One region of the Streptomyces sp. NPDC058964 genome, then DNA from elsewhere that is predicted to be linked to it. Evidence: riboswitches for the same ligand, from Rfam matches in the RefSeq annotation. Region 1 holds a riboswitch; each other region holds the start of a gene.

What was found. Region 1 has a riboswitch for cobalamin ahead of ACFW2E_RS40485 (ribonucleoside-diphosphate reductase subunit alpha). Riboswitches for the same ligand answer to the same signal wherever they lie in the genome.
Region 2: another riboswitch for cobalamin. It lies ahead of ACFW2E_RS31035 (cobalamin biosynthesis protein); the one in region 1 lies ahead of ACFW2E_RS40485 (ribonucleoside-diphosphate reductase subunit alpha).
Region 3: another riboswitch for cobalamin. It lies ahead of ACFW2E_RS21550 (CbtB-domain containing protein); the one in region 1 lies ahead of ACFW2E_RS40485 (ribonucleoside-diphosphate reductase subunit alpha).

What each region holds. Positions count from the first base shown of each region.
Region 1 is NZ_JBHYKH010000572.1:50-4,986, reverse strand. It holds partial or broken gene ACFW2E_RS40500 (helix-turn-helix domain-containing protein) at 1-522, opposite strand, end outside; gene ACFW2E_RS40495 (hypothetical protein) at 615-857, shown strand; gene ACFW2E_RS40490 (ribonucleotide-diphosphate reductase subunit beta) at 770-1,783, opposite strand; gene ACFW2E_RS40485 (ribonucleoside-diphosphate reductase subunit alpha) at 1,783-4,146, opposite strand; cobalamin riboswitch at 4,267-4,421, opposite strand; partial or broken gene ACFW2E_RS40480 (GNAT family N-acetyltransferase) at 4,465-4,937, opposite strand, start outside.
Region 2 is NZ_JBHYKH010000321.1:3,137-8,702, reverse strand. It holds gene ACFW2E_RS31050 (lysozyme) at 1-530, shown strand, start outside; gene ACFW2E_RS31045 (anion permease) at 678-1,919, shown strand; gene ACFW2E_RS31040 (hypothetical protein) at 1,952-2,179, shown strand; cobalamin riboswitch at 2,307-2,449, shown strand; gene ACFW2E_RS31035 (cobalamin biosynthesis protein) at 2,552-3,502, shown strand; gene ACFW2E_RS31030 (cobyric acid synthase) at 3,499-5,070, shown strand; partial or broken gene cobN (cobaltochelatase subunit CobN) at 5,067-5,566, shown strand, end outside.
Region 3 is NZ_JBHYKH010000169.1:8,142-13,707, forward strand. It holds gene ACFW2E_RS21540 (hypothetical protein) at 1-47, shown strand, start outside; gene ACFW2E_RS21545 (CbtA family protein) at 581-1,333, opposite strand; gene ACFW2E_RS21550 (CbtB-domain containing protein) at 1,356-1,577, opposite strand; cobalamin riboswitch at 1,613-1,753, opposite strand; gene ACFW2E_RS21555 (SpoIIE family protein phosphatase) at 1,829-4,285, opposite strand; gene ACFW2E_RS21560 (ABC transporter substrate-binding protein) at 4,468-5,109, opposite strand; gene ACFW2E_RS21565 (TetR/AcrR family transcriptional regulator) at 5,346-5,566, shown strand, end outside.

The DNA of each region.
Region 1 (4,937 bases):
GCGCACGATGTGCAGACAGGCGTCGATCCCGGCGGCGGTGCCGGCGGAGGTGATCACCGGGTCCTCGTCGACATAGAGCACGTCCGGCTCGATGACCGCCCGCGGGTTGCGCAGGGCCAGTTCCCCGGCCTGCCGCCAGTGCACACTGCACCGCCGCCCGTCGAGCAGCCCGGCGGCGCCGAGCACGAACACCCCCGAGCAGACGCTCAGCACCCGCGCCCCGCGCTCCACGGCCCGCACCAGGGCGTCGAGGAGCTCGGGCGGATAGCCGCGCGACACGTAGTCGCTGCCGGCCGGCACGGCGATCAGGTCGGCCTCCTCCAGCCGGTCCAGTCCGAACGGCGTCGAGACCGTGAGCCCGCCGACATGGGTCTCGAGTCGCGGGCCCTCGGCCGAGACCACGGCGAAGTCGTACACCGGCAGCCCCTCGTCACTGCGGTCGATGCCGAACACCTCGCAGACGACGCCGAGCTCGAAGGGATGCACGCCGTCGAGGAGGACGGCGGCCACGTTTCTCAGCATGCTTCCAGTGTGCCGTGGAAGTGGCGGTAATTCGAGGGTGTGCGGCAGTCCTGCCACTGTCTGTAAGGAGTGTTCGGCGCGACAGTGGTGTCATGACTACAGCGCAGACGGAAGCCCTGACCGGAATGGCCGTCGTCCTCGGGATCCTGGTCCTCCTGGTCCTCCCCTCACTGATCGGCATCGTGCGCGACCGGCGCATCGACCGACAGCTCAGGCAGGCCCAGGAGCCCCGGGAGACCGGACGGGATCAGAAGTCCTCGTCCAGGTCGACGGTGCCCTCCACCGCCACCTGGTACGCCGACGGACGCCGCTCGAAGAAGTTGGTCAGCTCCTGAACCCCCTGGAGCTCCATGAAGGAGAAGGGGTTCTCGGAGCCGTACACCGGAGCGAAGCCGAGGCGGCTCAGCCGCTGGTCGGCGACACACTCCAGGTACTGCCGCATCGAGTCGGTGTTCATGCCCGGGAGGCCGTCACCGCACAGGTCGCGCGCGAACTGCAGCTCGGCCTCGACGGCCTCCCGCAGCATGTCGGTGACCTGTCGCTGGAGCTCGTCGTCGAAGAGCTCCGGCTCCTCCTTGCGGACGGTGTCCACCACGTCGAAGGCGAAGGACATGTGCATCGTTTCGTCGCGGAACACCCAGTTGGTGCCGGTGGCCAGCCCGTGCAGCAGTCCGCGGCTGCGGAACCAGTAGACGTAGGCGAAGGCACCGTAGAAGAACAGGCCCTCGATGCACGCGGCGAAGCAGATGAGGTTGAGCAGGAAGCGGCGGCGGTCGGCCTTGGACTCCAGGCGGTCCAGCTTCTCCACCTCGTTGATCCACTTGAAGCAGAACCCGGCCTTCTCGCGGATCGACGGGATGTTCTCCACGGCCGCGAAGGCGGCGGCCCGGTCTTCCGGATCGGGGAGGTAGGTGTCCAGGAGCGTCAGATAGAACTGGACGTGCACGGCCTCCTCGAACAGCTGGCGCGACAGGTAGAGGCGCGCCTCCGGGGAGTTGATGTGCTTGTACAGCGTCAGCACCAGGTTGTTCGCGACGATCGAGTCACCCGTCGCGAAGAAGGCCACCAGCCGGCCGATCAGGTGCTGCTCGGCCGGGGTCAGCCGGGCGAGGTCGGCCACGTCCGAGTGGAGGTCGACCTCCTCCACGGTCCAGGTGTTCTTGATCGCGTCCCGGTAGCGCTCGTAGAAGTCGGGGTAGCGCATCGGGCGGAGAGTCAGCTCGAAGCCGGGGTCGAGCAGGTTCTGGGCACGGGCGGACATTACTGGCAGGCCTCGCAGGACTCGGGGTTCTCAAGGGAGCAGGCGACGGCGTCTGGATCGGCCACCTGCTGGACGGGGATGGACGCTTGCGGCTGCGCCTGGGCGGCTCGGGCGATACGGGTCGCCGGGCGCGAGCGCAGGTAGTACGTCGTCTTCAGGCCCTGCTTCCAGGCGTACGCGTACATCGAGGAGAGCTTGCCGATGGTCGGCGTCTCCATGAACAGGTTCAGGGACTGCGACTGGTCGAGGAACGGGGTCCGGGCCGCCGCCATGTCGATCAGGCCGCGCTGCGGGATCTCCCACGCCGTGCGGTACAGCGCCCGTACGTCGGCCGGGATCCACGCGAAGTCCTGCACCGAGCCGTTGGAGTCGCGCAGCGCCTCACGGGTGCGGGCGTCCCAGACTCCGAGCTCCTTGAGGTCCCTCACGAGGTACGAGTTGACCTGGAGGAACTCGCCGGACAGGGTCTCGCGCTTGAAGAGGTTGGAGACCTGCGGCTCGATGCACTCGTACACGCCCGCGATGGAGGCGATGGTGGCGGTCGGCGCGATCGCGAGGAGCAGCGAGTTGCGCATGCCGACGGCGGCGATCCGCTCGCGCAGGGCGGCCCAGCGCTCGGGCCAGTTGAGCTCGGCGCCGTAGTGGTCGGGGTGCAGGACACCCTTGGCGGTACGGGTCTTCTCCCAGGCCGGGAGCGGACCGCTGCGCTCGGCGAGGTCGGCGGAGGCCTCGTACGCGGCGAGCATGATGCGCTCGGCGATACGGGTGGACAGGGCGCGCGCCTCGGGGGAGTCGAACGGCAGGCGCAGCTTGAAGAAGACGTCCTGCAGACCCATCGCGCCGAGGCCGACGGGACGCCACTTGGCGTTGGAGCGGCCCGCCTGCTCGGTCGGGTAGAAGTTGATGTCGACGACACGGTCGAGGAAGGTCACGGCGGTGCGGACCGTCTCGTCGAGGCGCTTCCAGTCGAGGTCGCCGTCCGTCACGAAGGCGCCCAGGTTCACCGAACCCAGGTTGCAGACGGCCGTCTCGCCGTCGTCCGTGACCTCCAGGATCTCCGTGCAGAGGTTGGAGGAGTGGACCACGTGGCCCGGCTCGGCCGTCTGGTTGGCGGTGCGGTTGGCGGCGTCCTTGAAGGTCATCCAGCCGTTGCCGGTCTGCGCCAGGGTGCGCATCATGCGCCCGTACAGGTCGCGGGCGGGGATCGTCTTCTTCGCCAGTCCGGCGGCCTCCGCCCGGCGGTAGGCGGCCTCGAACTCGGCGCCCCACAGGTCGACCAGCTCCGGCACGTCCGACGGGGAGAACAGCGACCACCGCTCGTCGGCGTTGACCCGGCGCATGAACTCGTCCGGGATCCAGTGCGCGAGGTTCAGGTTGTGGGTACGGCGGGCGTCCTCACCGGTGTTGTCGCGCAGCTCCAGGAACTCCTCGATGTCGGAGTGCCAGGTCTCCAGGTAGACCGCCGCCGCGCCCTTGCGCCGGCCGCCCTGGTTCACGGCGGCGACGGAGGCGTCGAGAGTCTTCAGGAACGGGACGATGCCGTTGGAGTGGCCGTTGGTGCCGCGGATGAGCGAACCACGGCTGCGGATTCGGGAGTAGGAGAGGCCGATGCCGCCGGCGTGCTTCGAGAGCCGGGCCACCTGGTGGTAGCGGTCGTAGATGGAGTCCAGCTCGTCCAGCGGGGAGTCGAGGAGGTAGCAGGACGACATCTGGGGGTGCCGCGTACCGGAGTTGAAGAGCGTGGGGGAGGAGGGCAGGTAGTCGAGGCGGCTCATGAGCGCGTAGAGCGCGCCGACTTCGTCGACCGACCGGTTGCCGTCGTCCTCGGCGAGACCGGCCGCGACGCGCAGCATGAAGTGCTGGGGCGTCTCGACGACCTTGCGGGTGATGGGGTGGCGCAGCAGGTAGCGGCTGTGCAGCGTGCGCAGGCCGAAGTAGCCGAAGCGGTCGTCCGCGTCCGCGTCGATCAGCGAGTCCAGCCGCTCGGCGTGCAGCCGTACGAACTCTGCGGTCCGGTCGGCGATCAGTCCCTCGCGGTGCCCCACGGCGACGGACTCGGTGAAGGTGGTGACACCCTGCGAGGCGGCCTCGGCACGGATGCCGACGGCCAGCAGCCGGGCGGCCAGCTTCGAGTAGGCGGGGTCCTCGGAGATGAGGCCGGCGGCCGCCTCCGTGGCCAGCTCGCGCAGCTCCGTCTCGTCCGCCCGCGCGGACCGTCCGCGCAGCGCGGCGGCGGCGACCCGGCCGGGGTCGGCGTCGGGGAGGTCTGCGGTCAGCTCGGTCAGGGTCCGCAGCAGCGCGGTACCGGGACCGTCGGTCTCCAGGCCTGTGGCTGAAGCCGGGTCGGCTGGCGCGATGGTCACGTGGGGCTCTCCCTCGCTCGGCACGGGGCCTGGCGGAGGGCAGGGCGGCACACGAGCGCACGCGGCGTCGCGTCCACCGGCCCACTCCGCGAGGCCCGGACGTCAGAGCACCCGGACCGGACGGCCGGGCGCGCTGTCGGCAGGTCCTCGGACTGGTCATGCGTGTGGTTGCACGCAAGTACACCGTTGCGGGACAGTTCCGGATTCGCACCGGATTCCCCTGTGGCGACAGCGAGCATGAGCATACATCTAGTGCCGGGTGAGGACAGCACCCCCATATGTTGTGTCTGCGGTGTGTTGGTGTAACTCCGGAGCGTGTCAGAGTGTCAATTCGTAGGTGAGCAGCATGAGGTCGTCGGCGTGCGGAATCGGGTTCCAGTCGCGCTCGGCGACCCGGACGAAACCGAGACGCTCGTAGATGCGGTGGGCGGCGTGCATCATGTGCTGGGTCGACAGGACGATCCCCGTGCACCCCTCCAGGGCCCGTGCGCGCTCGACACAGGCCCGCACGAGCGCCTCCCCGGCTCCCCGGCCGCGGGCCGAGTGGGTGACCGCCAGCATCCGGATCTCGGCCTCGCCGGGACCGGCGAGATCGGCCATGGGGCCACCGGACGGCACGAAGGTGACCCCGCCGAGCACCTCCCCGTCCGCCACGGCGACCAGTACGTCGGCGGCCGCCGCCCGCTTGGCCACGTCCTTGAGCTCGCCCAGGTACCAGTCGCTCTCGCCGAAGGTCAGCAGGCCGTCCTGCCGTTAGGCCTGAGCGGTGATCTCGCCGAGGGTGGTGTACT
Region 2 (5,566 bases), on a different contig from region 1:
ACTACCGGAACCCCTACTTCACCCGGCAGTACGACGGCTCGCGCGGGGCGGGCCTGATCCGGGGCGCGTACCACTTCGCGCTGCCGGACAGGTCGTCGGGCGCCGCGCAGGCCGCGTACTTCGTGCGCAACGGCGGCTCCTGGGCCTCCGACGGCTGGACGCTGCCGCCGGCGCTCGACATCGAGTACAACCCGTACGACCGGAAGCACAAGTGCTACGGCCTGAGCAGGGCGAGGACGGTCGCCTGGATCAAGGCCTTCAGCGACGAACTGAGGCGGGAGACCGGCCGTCGCCCTGTGATCTACACCACCACCCACTGGTGGAACGCCTGCACCGGCGGCAGCGGCGCCTTCGCCGCGAATCACGCCCTGTGGATCGCCCGCCACGGCTCCTCGGACGTGGGAGAACTGCCGGCCGGATGGTCCTACTGGACCTTCTGGCAGTACGACGACGGCGGCCCCCTGCCGGGTGACCAGAATCTCTTCGACGGGTCGCCGGGCCGGCTGAGGACGTTCGCCCGGGGCCACTGACCAACGCGCGCCTGGGCCGTCGAACCGGAGGGGAGCGGCGGCCCCGTAAATGTGACACCACGATGCCTGCCTCAGTTCACCTTCCGTTCACTCAGGTTGCCTACGGTCCAACAGCCAATGACGACCTCTGAACGATTGCCTGGGTAAATGGAAAACTTCTCGCTGATCCTCGCGATTGTGGTGGTAACCGCACTCGCGTTCGATTTCACGAACGGTTTTCACGACACCGCCAACGCGATGGCCACGACCATCTCGACCGGTGCGCTCAAGCCCAAGGTCGCGGTGGCCATGTCCGCCGCGCTCAACCTTGTAGGCGCTTTCCTCTCCGTGGAGGTCGCCAACACGATCTCCAAGGGTCTCGTCGACGAGACCGGCATACGTCCCGAGGTCATATTCGCCGCCCTGGTCGGCGCGATCCTCTGGAACCTGCTGACCTGGCTGGTCGGACTCCCGTCCAGCTCCTCGCACGCCCTGCTGGGCGGCCTGATCGGCGCCACGATCGCCTCGGCCGGCACGGGTGCCGTCCACGGTGACGTGCTCGTCACCAAGGTCCTGCTCCCGGCGGTCGCGGCCCCGATCGTCGCCGGTGTGGCGGCCATGCTCGCCACGCGGTTCTCCTACGGGCTGGGCAAGGACGCCGACGGCGAGGCCACCCGCAAGGGCTACCGCGCCGGCCAGATCGCCTCCGCCGGCCTGGTCTCCCTCGCCCACGGCACCAACGACGCCCAGAAGACGATGGGCATCATCACGCTGGCGCTGATCGCCGGCGGTGCCATCGCCCCCGGTTCCAACCCTCCCACCTGGGTGATCCTCTCCGCCGGCCTGGCCATCGCGCTCGGCACCTACATCGGCGGCTGGCGCATCATCCGCACCATGGGCAAGGGCCTGACCGACCTCCAGCCGCAGCAGGGCTTCTCCGCCCAGACCAGCGCCGCGACGGTCATCCTGGCCTCCTCCCACCTGGGCTTCTCCCTGTCCACCACGCACGCCGTCTCCGGCTCCGTGATGGGCGCGGGCCTGGGCCGCAAGGGCGGTGTGGTCCGCTGGTCCACGGTGACCCGCATGTTCGTCGCCTGGGCGCTGACCCTGCCGGCCGCCGCGCTGGTCGGTGCGCTCGCCGAGTCCGTGACCGGCCTGGGGGACTGGGGCACCGCGCTCGTCGCCGTCTTCCTGATCGCCTCCAGCGCCGCCATCTGGAAGCTCTCCCGCCGCCAGGTCGTCGACCACAGCAACGTCAACGACACCGATGAGCCAGCCGGTGTGGTGACCACGGCGATCGCCGCCGTGACGCCGCCCCCGGCGGGCACCGTGGCCGAGGACCTGACGGCCACCATCCCCGCCCCCGCGACCGTCACCGACCCGGCCACCCCTCCGGCCGCCGCCGTCTGACCCCGAGACCCGGTTACTAAGGAAGCATCACCATGAAGATCGACTGGGCAGCCCTCGGCTCCGTCTTCGGCGTCAGCCTCGTGGTCACCGTGGGCCTCGTGGCCCTCTTCACCCTGGGCGTCAAGGGCCTCGCGCACCGCGAGCGCGCCACGGCCCAGGGCGGCTCCGCCACCCTCGCGGTCACCGGAGCGTACGTCTGCTTCGCGGCCTGCGCGGCGGCGGTGGCGTACGGCATCTACCTGATCATGGCCAAGGCCTGACCGAGTTCGCCAGGCTCCTCCCCGATGCCTTCGGGGAGGAGCCTTTCGCATGCCGTCACACCGGTCCGGGCAGTGCCGGTGTGGGGTTCTGCACACTCTCCCCGTGCAGGTCAACAGCAAGTTGACGGCCCTTCCGGGCCCGTGGTGGACTGCCCGAGCCATGTACGGCGGCAGAAGAGGAAGCCGGTGTGAATCCGGCGCGGTCCCGCCACTGTCACCGGGGTAGCAATCCCCGGGAGCCAGGAACTCTCACCGCCGGTCTCGTCGAACCAGGGCGTGGACACCCTGAGTGAGGACATATCGCCATGCTCGCTCGGCCGTTGAGGCACAGCACCGGAAGATCATTGCCCGACCCCACGGCCGGCTGAGCCGATGCGTGCCGATCGCGTCTTCGCGTACGGCGCAGCCGCCGGCCTCCTCGGCGACCTCCTCCTGGGCGATCCGCGACACGGGCATCCGGTCGCCGCGTTCGGGCGTGCGGCGGGAGCCGTCGAACGGGTGCTGTGGCGGGACCACCGGGGATGGGGCGCCGCGCACACCGCCGTCTGCGCCGGTGGCGCCGTAGCCCTCGGCGTCCTCGCCCGGCGAGGCGTACGCGCCTCCCCCGCCGCCTCCGTCGCGCTCACCGCGGCCGCCACCTGGGCCGTCGTCGGGGGGACTTCGCTCGCCCGGGAGGCCCGGACCGTCGCAGACGCCCTGCAGAGGGGCGACGTCGACGCGGCACGCGCGCGGCTGCCCCATCTGTGCGGCCGCGACCCCCGGGCCCTGGACGCCGGCGGAATAGCGCGTGCGGTGGTGGAGTCCGTCGCCGAGAACACCTCCGACGCCGTCGTGGGAGCCCTGGTGTGGGGCGCCGCGGCCGGCGTGCCCGGGCTCCTCGGCTTCCGCGCCGTGAACACCCTCGACGCCATGGTCGGGCACAGGTCGCCCCGGTACCGGCGGTACGGCTGGGCCTCCGCCCGGCTCGACGACGTCGCCGGATGGCCGGGGGCCCGGCTCACCGCCGCACTGGCCGCGGCCGCGGGCCCGGATCCACGCGCGGCCCTGCGTGCCTGGCGTTCGGACGCACACCGGCATCCGAGCCCCAACGCGGGCCCCGTCGAGGCCTCCTTCGCGGGGGCTTTGGGCGTACGGCTCGGCGGAACCCTCTCCTACGGGGGGCGCATCGAGCACCGGCCCGTGCTCAACGGCGGCGGCCGTGCCGTGGCCACCGAGGACATCGACCGTGCCGTACGGCTCTCCCGTCGGGTCGGTCTGCTCGCGCTCGGCGTCGGTGTCGCCGCGCGCGCCGTCGCAGCGAAGACAAGGGGGCGCAGATCATGAACGGTGGACTGCTCGTCGCGGGTACCACCTCCGACGCCGGCAAGAGCGTCGTCACGGCGGGGATCTGCCGATGGCTGGTGCGGCAGGGAGTCAAGGTCGCGCCCTTCAAGGCGCAGAACATGTCCCTCAACTCGTTCGTGACACGGGAGGGAGCCGAGATCGGCCGGGCGCAGGCCATGCAGGCCCAGGCCTGCCGGGTCGAGCCGACCGCGCTGATGAACCCGGTGCTGCTCAAGCCCGGCGGCGAACAGAGCAGCCAGGTGGTGCTGCTGGGAAAGCCGGTGGGCGAGTTGAGCGCGCGCGGGTTCTTCGGGGGCTCTGCGCCCGCGGCACGGCCGTCATCAGGTGCAGTGTCCCCCGGGAGGAGGCTGCACGGGGGCCGGCAACAGAGACTTCTCGGGACCGTTCTCGACTGTCTGGCCGAGCTGCGGGGCACGTATGACGCGGTGATCTGTGAGGGGGCGGGCTCTCCCGCCGAGATCAATCTGCGGCAAACCGACATCGTGAACATGGGGATCGCACGCAATGCCCGGCTCCCCGTGCTCGTCGTCGGCGACATCGACCGCGGGGGCGTCTTCGCCTCCTTCTTCGGGACCGTGGCCCTGCTCTCGCCCGAGGACCAGGAACTGGTCGCCGGCTTCCTCGTGAACAAGTTCCGCGGGGACGTGTCCCTGCTGGAGCCGGGACTGGACATGCTGCACGGGCTCACCGGGCGGCACACCTACGGCGTGCTCCCGTTCCGGCACGGGCTCGGCATCGACGAGGAGGACGGACTGAGGGTCTCGCTGCGCGGCACCGTGCGCGAGTCGAACGTCTCCCCGCCCGTCGGCGAGGACGTCCTGCGCGTCGCCGTCTGCGCGATCCCGCTCATGTCCAACTTCACCGACGTGGACGCGCTCGCCGCCGAACCGGGTGTCGTGGTGCGGTTCGTGGACCGGCCGGAGGAACTCGCCGACGCCGACCTCGTCGTGATCCCGGGCACCCGGGGAACGGTTCGCGCGCTGCAGTGGCTGCGGGAGCGCGGTCTCGCCGAGGCTCTCGTCCGGCGGGCCGCCGAACAGCGGCCCGTCCTCGGCATCTGCGGCGGGTTCCAGATGATCGGCGAGCACATCGAGGACGAGGTCGAGAGCCGGCAGGGACCGGTCGACGGGCTCGGTCTGCTCCCCGTCCGGGTGCGGTTCGCCCGGGAGAAGACCCTGACCCGGCCCACCGGCGAGGCCCTCGGTGAACATGTCGAGGGGTACGAGATCCACCACGGGGTCGCCGAAGTGCACGGCGGGGAGCCCTTCTTGGACGGCTGCCGGGTCGGGCAGACCTGGGGCACGCACTGGCACGGCTCCCTTGAGTCGGACGGCTTCCGGCGGGCCTTCCTGCGCGAGGTGGCGGCCGCCGCGGGCCGCCGTTTCGTGCCGGCCCCCGACACCTCGTTCGCCGCGCTGCGCGAGGAACAGCTCGACCGGCTCGGGGACCTGATCGAACAGCACGCGGACACGGACGCGCTCTGGCGGCTCATCGAGTCCGGCGCGCCACAAGGACTGCCCTTCATTCCACCGGGAGCGCCCGCATGAGCACAGTGTTGTTGTTGTCGACCGCCGACACCGATCTGCTGGCGGCCCGGGCCTCCGGCGCGGCCTACCTGACCGGCAACCCGACCCGGGTCGACGTCGCCGAAGAGCTTCCGGAACTCGCCCGGCGGGCCGACATCGCCGTCGTACGGCTGCTCGGCGGCAGGCGCGCCTGGGAGGACGGGCTGGCCGCGCTGAAGGCCGCGGGTGTCCCGACCGTGCTGCTGGGCGGCGAGGCGGTGCCCGACGCCGAGCTGATGGCCGAGTCGTCCGTGCCGGCCGGTGTCGTGGCCGAGGCGCTGCGGTACCTCGTCGAGGGCGGCCCCGCCAACCTCACCGAGCTCGCCCGGTTCCTGTCCGACACGGTGCTGCTGACGGGTGAGGGGTTCACCGAGCCGCAGAAGATGCCCGAGTACGGCGTCCACGGCGAGCGCGCCCTCGTCGAGGGCCGGCCGACCGTCGGCGTGCTCTTCTACCGGGCCCACGAGCTGAGCGGCAA
Region 3 (5,566 bases), on a different contig from region 1:
TCTGCAATCCCTCCGGCTTCGCGAACAGCTACCGTCTGCGCGGCTGACGCATAGAAACCACTCCGCCCCATGGGCGGCATACGGGTCCCCAAAGCTCAATTGCGGCTTTGGGGACCGCATTCCTGTCCGTATTCTTGCCCGTATTATTGCCCCTATTCTTGCCCGGTCAGTCTGGCTCCGAACTGCCTGCTCCCCGGGGATTCAGGATGCGCGGGATGCAGCCCAGGAGCCTCGGGGCGTCAAGATGCCCCGCCGGGCGTCCCGACCCTCGGGCCGGTCGTCAGGACGGTGACGACGCGGAGCAGCGCCCTCAGCCGGACGGCCCCCGGTCCACACCCCCGAGCACCTGGCCGCGGTCGCCGCCGAACTCGACAGCAGCCCACGCAAGACTCTAGGCTTGGTGAACCCGGCCGAGCGTCTGTACATACCCAAACACACCACCCCCCCACACAACAGGCTGGTGTGGGACCCCCCGCCCGTGCGTCTGTCCAGACTGTTCACGGCTTGATCAACTCACCGCGTGTTGCGACGAACCCTTGAATCCGCCGCTTCCGAAGGGCCCTCTTGCGTCCAAGAACGGTCAGTTCGAGGCGGGGACTGCTTGCCCGGACGCGGCCGTCGCGGGCTTGGGGTTCAGCCTCCGCTCGGCCAACTCGCCGAAGAGCAGGCCGAAACCACCCCACAGCGCGCTCTGAATCGCCAGCGCCGAGAGACGGAACCTCCACAGCAGGGTGGCCGGGAACTCCTTCGGCACCTCGTTGACGGCGGGAAGGAACGCGTAGGCCAGACCGATCAGGACGGCGAAGGCGGCCACCGCGACGATCGTCGCGTACCACGTACCCAGCCGGGGTGCGAGTCGCTTGCCCAGCATCGTGGCGGCGATGGCGAGAAGCACGCTGAGTACCATCATCAGGAAGTACAAGGTGGTCCGCTTGCCGATGGTGTCGGGGTTGCCCACCGACGGCGGGTTGGCGGGGTACTTCAGGAACGGCACGACGTAGACGGCCAGCAGTGCGCAGCCGGACAGCAACAGCGCGGTGGCCCGTGGGCTGAAGCGCCCTACGCGGCCGAGCGCGAAGCTGAAGGCGAGTGCGGCGATACCGCCGAAGGCGACCCCGTAGACCAGAACGCCGGTGGCGAGTCCGGCGGTGGACTGCAGAGAGCGGGAGACGACTTCCATCTCGTGCTCGTGGGAGTGGGCTTCCTCGAATCCGATCGCCTTGTCGACGTTCGGCTCACCGAGGAAATAGGCGACGACGAGGGCGAGCACGCCGGCGGCCAGGCCGGCGAGCATGCCCCGCACGAGAAGGTTTCGCACGGTTGCGGAGTTCATGGGCGCGCTGCGTCCCCCCGCGTCAGTGGCAGGGGAAGCCGAGCAGGTGACGTGCGTCATGCACCCACTCGTGGACGTCCGTGCCGTTGAACACGGAGGTGGCGCCCTGCTCGGCGCCGACGAAGTACAGCAGGACGAGCATGAGGATGCCGAAGAAGACCGCCCACGGAGCGATCGCCTTCAGCGGCAGCGTGGCGGGAACGGCGGGGGTGTTGGCTGTCGGCTGGGCGACGGTCTGCGCCATGGCAGGACCTCCTCTGGGAGTTCGCGTCCCATCTCGGTGGTGCACATGACGACGGCTACGGGTCTGACTCCCGAGATGCCCAGGGGCGTCCCGAATACAGTGGCGCGACCGTGCCGGATTTTCACCGGCTTCCGATTTGCCGTCGTCGATATCGGACCGACAGTACCGCGTGTCGGGTGCATGGCCAAGACCGCGCCACCTGGCGTGATCTTCCTCTCGCGCCGGGCGACCGTACCCGGGTGAACGACGGGTCAGCGGTGGCGGAATGGGCCGCCCGGACCACGGGGAGCGGACTGGGGCGCGCCCGCGAGCCCCTGTTCCGTCCAGACCGTCTTGCCCTCGCGGCTGTAGCGAGTGCCCCAGCGTTCGGCCAGCTGGGCCACGAGGAACAGGCCGCGGCCGCCCTCGTCGGTGGTGCGGGCCCGGCGCAGGTGGGGCGAGGTGTGGCTGGCGTCGCTGACCTCGCAGACCAGGGACCGCGCATGGAGCAGGCGCAGGGTCATCGGACCCCTGGCGTAACGGAAGGCGTTGGTGACGAGCTCGCTGGCGATCAGTTCGGTCGTGAACGCCAGGTCTTCCAGGCCCCATTCCGTCAGCTTGTCGGTGACGAGCGTCCTGGCTCGGGCGGCCGCGGCAGCCTCCAGGGGCAGCTCCCAGGACGCGACGTTCTGCGCCGGCAGTACGCGGGTGCGGGCGACGACCAGTGCGATGTCGTCGGCCGGCCGGGCGGGCACCAGCGCGTCCACGACTGCCTGGCAGATCTGCTGCAACGGGTCCGCCGGCCGGGTGAGTGCGGCGCACAGCCGTGCCAGGCCGTCGTCGGGATCGATGCTGCGTTCGCCGATGAGTCCGTTGGTGTAGAGCGTCAGCAGGCTGCCCTCGGCCAACTCGAGCTCCCGGGCCTCGAACGGCAGACCGCCCAGACCCAGTGGTGGGCCCGCGGGCAGGTCGAGCACGCTCGCTCGTCCGTCCGGGTCGGTCACGACCGGCGGCGGATGGCCGGCCCGTGCGACGGAGCACCGGCGGGAGATCGGATCGTAGACGGCGTACAGGCAGGTGGCACTGAGGATGTGCTCGGCCACCGGCCTTTGCTCCGCTGCCTCCTGTTCGGCGGCCAGGAGGTTGACCAGGTCGTCCAGGCGGGAGAGCACCTCGTCCGGTTCCAGGTCGAGATTGGCCAGGGTGTGCACGGCGGTGCGCAGCCGGCCCATGGTGGCGGCGGCGTGGACGCCGCGGCCGACCACGTCGCCGACGACGAGGGCAACCCGTGCCCCGGACAGCGCGATGACGTCGAACCAGTCGCCGCCCAGTCCCGGTCCCGCGCCGGCGGGGAGGTAGCGGGGGGCGACCTCGACGGCCGACTGCTGTGGGACCGCGGTGGGCAGGAGGCTGCTCTGCAGGGTGTACGCGGTCTGCTGTTGCTGGGTGAAGCGCCGGGCGTTGTCGATGGCAAGGGCGGCCCGCGAGGCGAGTTCCTGGGCCAGAGTCAGATCGTCCGCCGCGAACGGATCGGGGCGCCGGGAGCGCCACAGGCTCATCACGCCCAGCACCAGACCCCGCGCCGCCAGCGGCACCACGATCAGTGAATGCGCGCCGGGATCCGGAGCACGTGCGCCACGGAACGGCTCCGTCGAGAACCAGGCGGGCGGAAGGACCGGTTCCAGCATCGGGCGTCCTTCGGCCAGGCATCTGGCCTGCGGGGTGTCGGGGGCGAACTCGACCGGCTCGCCCTTCGGGTCGCGCAGGGCGGGTTGTCCGTCACCATCGCTGCTGTCGGCCACCCGTACGACGGGCCCCGCGAGCGCGTGTGCCATTTCCTCACCCCGGACGGCCGACTGCAACACGTCCACCGACGCGTGATCCGCCAGGTGCGGTACGACGACCTCCGCGAGCTGCCGGGCCGTCTGGCCCACGTCCAGGGTCGTGCCGATGTGGGTGCTCGCCTCGGCGAGGACGGCGAGCCGCTGCTGGGCGCGGTGGCGTTCGGTGATGTCCTCGATCATCTCGGCCACCCCGAGGATCCGGCCGGCGGAGTCGGCCATGGGGAAGGACGAGACCAGCGCGACCCGTACTCGTGCCGGGTCCTCCTCGAGACGGACGTACTGCTCGGAATAGACCAATGCCCTTCCGGTACTGATCACCTGGCGCACGCGGTCCACGGCCTTGCGCGCGTCCTCCGCCACGAGCAGCGCGCCGGAGGGCAGTCCGAGAAGATCCGCGGCCGGCACGCCGGTGAACCGCTCGATGGCCCGGTTGACCCGCAGAATCCTCATGTCGGGACTGTGCACGACCAGGCCGATCGGGCACCGGCGGTACAGGCCCTCGAGCACCGCTCGGTCCCTCTGCCATTCCAGTACATCCTCCGCGAGAGCCCCGGCGAGCACCCACTCCCGGCCCCGGTCGCGGGTGAGTGCGGTGATCTTGAGACCCAGGTCCACCTGGTGCCCGTTCTTGTGCCGTACGGGAAGCACCCCGAACCAGAACCCCACGCTCCTGCATCTCGACGCGGCCTCCCTCGCGACCGGCAGGTCGGCGGGATCGATCAGAGCCTCGAAGACCGAACGGCCCGTCATGGCACGGCCGGGGTAGCCGATGAGTTCCTGGGCCTTGCGGCTCCATCCGACGACGGTCCCCTCGTCGTCGAGTACCGCCAGGGCGGCCAGATGGAGACCGAGCGGATCCTCCTCGCTCCGACTGAGTTCGCTCACCCGCTGCTCCACTGCCGGACACCACCTCGTACACGCGTGCCGACGCGCCCTGGATGCTCTGTCCTGGGCGCCTGCCGGGTGACCTGTCGATACTCGGTGCAGCCTAGGAAGCCGACGGGGGTGTGCCGGCCATGCCCCGCCGTGGAGGGCGGACGGCCAGCACGATGGCCTAGTCGTGGTGATCAGCGGACGGGAACCGGGCGAACAGGGATACCGAGTGGTCGGTATCTGAGGGATGTCCGGGGGCGCCGGAATGGATCCGCCCCCGGACCCTCCTGGGCTGACTTGGTGAGCGGGCCGAACTCCTCGCGGGAGTCGACGGGCTTGCCGAACAGCTGCCACCGTTCGCCCTTGAACCGCATCAACTGCAGCGTCTCGATCGGGAAGGCGTCGTGCGACCCGGTGGACAGGGTGACCCCGGGCAGCAGCAGGCCGACCTTGACGTCCTTCAGGCCGCGCACCGCGTCCCGCAGCCCCTCTCGGGTCGTCGGGCACTTCATCGCGTCCAGCGCCTTGTGCAGGCTGGAGGCAACGGCCCAGCCGCAGGCGTTGAACTGGTTGGCCGGGTCGGTGTCCGGTGCGTACTTGCGCATGGTGTCCTGATACGCCTTCATCTCCGGGTCGTTGGCCCACTGCGGGTCGACTGGGTCCTTGAAGTACGTGGCGGACACCACTCCCTGGACGTTCTTGAGGCCGACCGGCTTGAGCACGGCGGCGGACGAGGACACGTTGTTCACGATGTGCAGCGGATTCCACCGTGTGTTCCTGGCATCGGCGGCAAGGGCCTGACTGCCGAACTTGGGGGTGGTGACGTCCAGCAGCACGTCCGCCTTCGAGCGGGCTGTTCGCCATCTGTGCCGAGACGGACGGGTCGGTGACCTCGTAGCTCTCCTTCGCGACCACCTTCACGCCGCTGCCGCCGACGGCCTGCTCGAAACCGCCGAGCAGATCCTTGCCGAGGCCGTCGTTCTGGTAGAGGACCGCGACCTTCGCCTTCGGCTTCTGTACCGGCCTGCCCGAGCAATTCGCCGTACCTGCGGGCTCCCTCCGGCACGCTCTGCTGGACGCGGCGCTGGAGGTGTTCACCGAGCGCGGCTACTCCGATGCGGGCCTCGCCGAGATCGCGGCGCGCTCCGGCATCCCCGTGGGCAGCCTCTTCCAGCACTACGGCGGCAAGCACGGGCTGTATCTGGCGCTCTGGGAGGACTTCCGCGAGGAACAGGAGCGGCGGACCGCCTCGGCCCTGTCCTGTGCGCGCGGCAGCGGGGTCGACGATCCCGT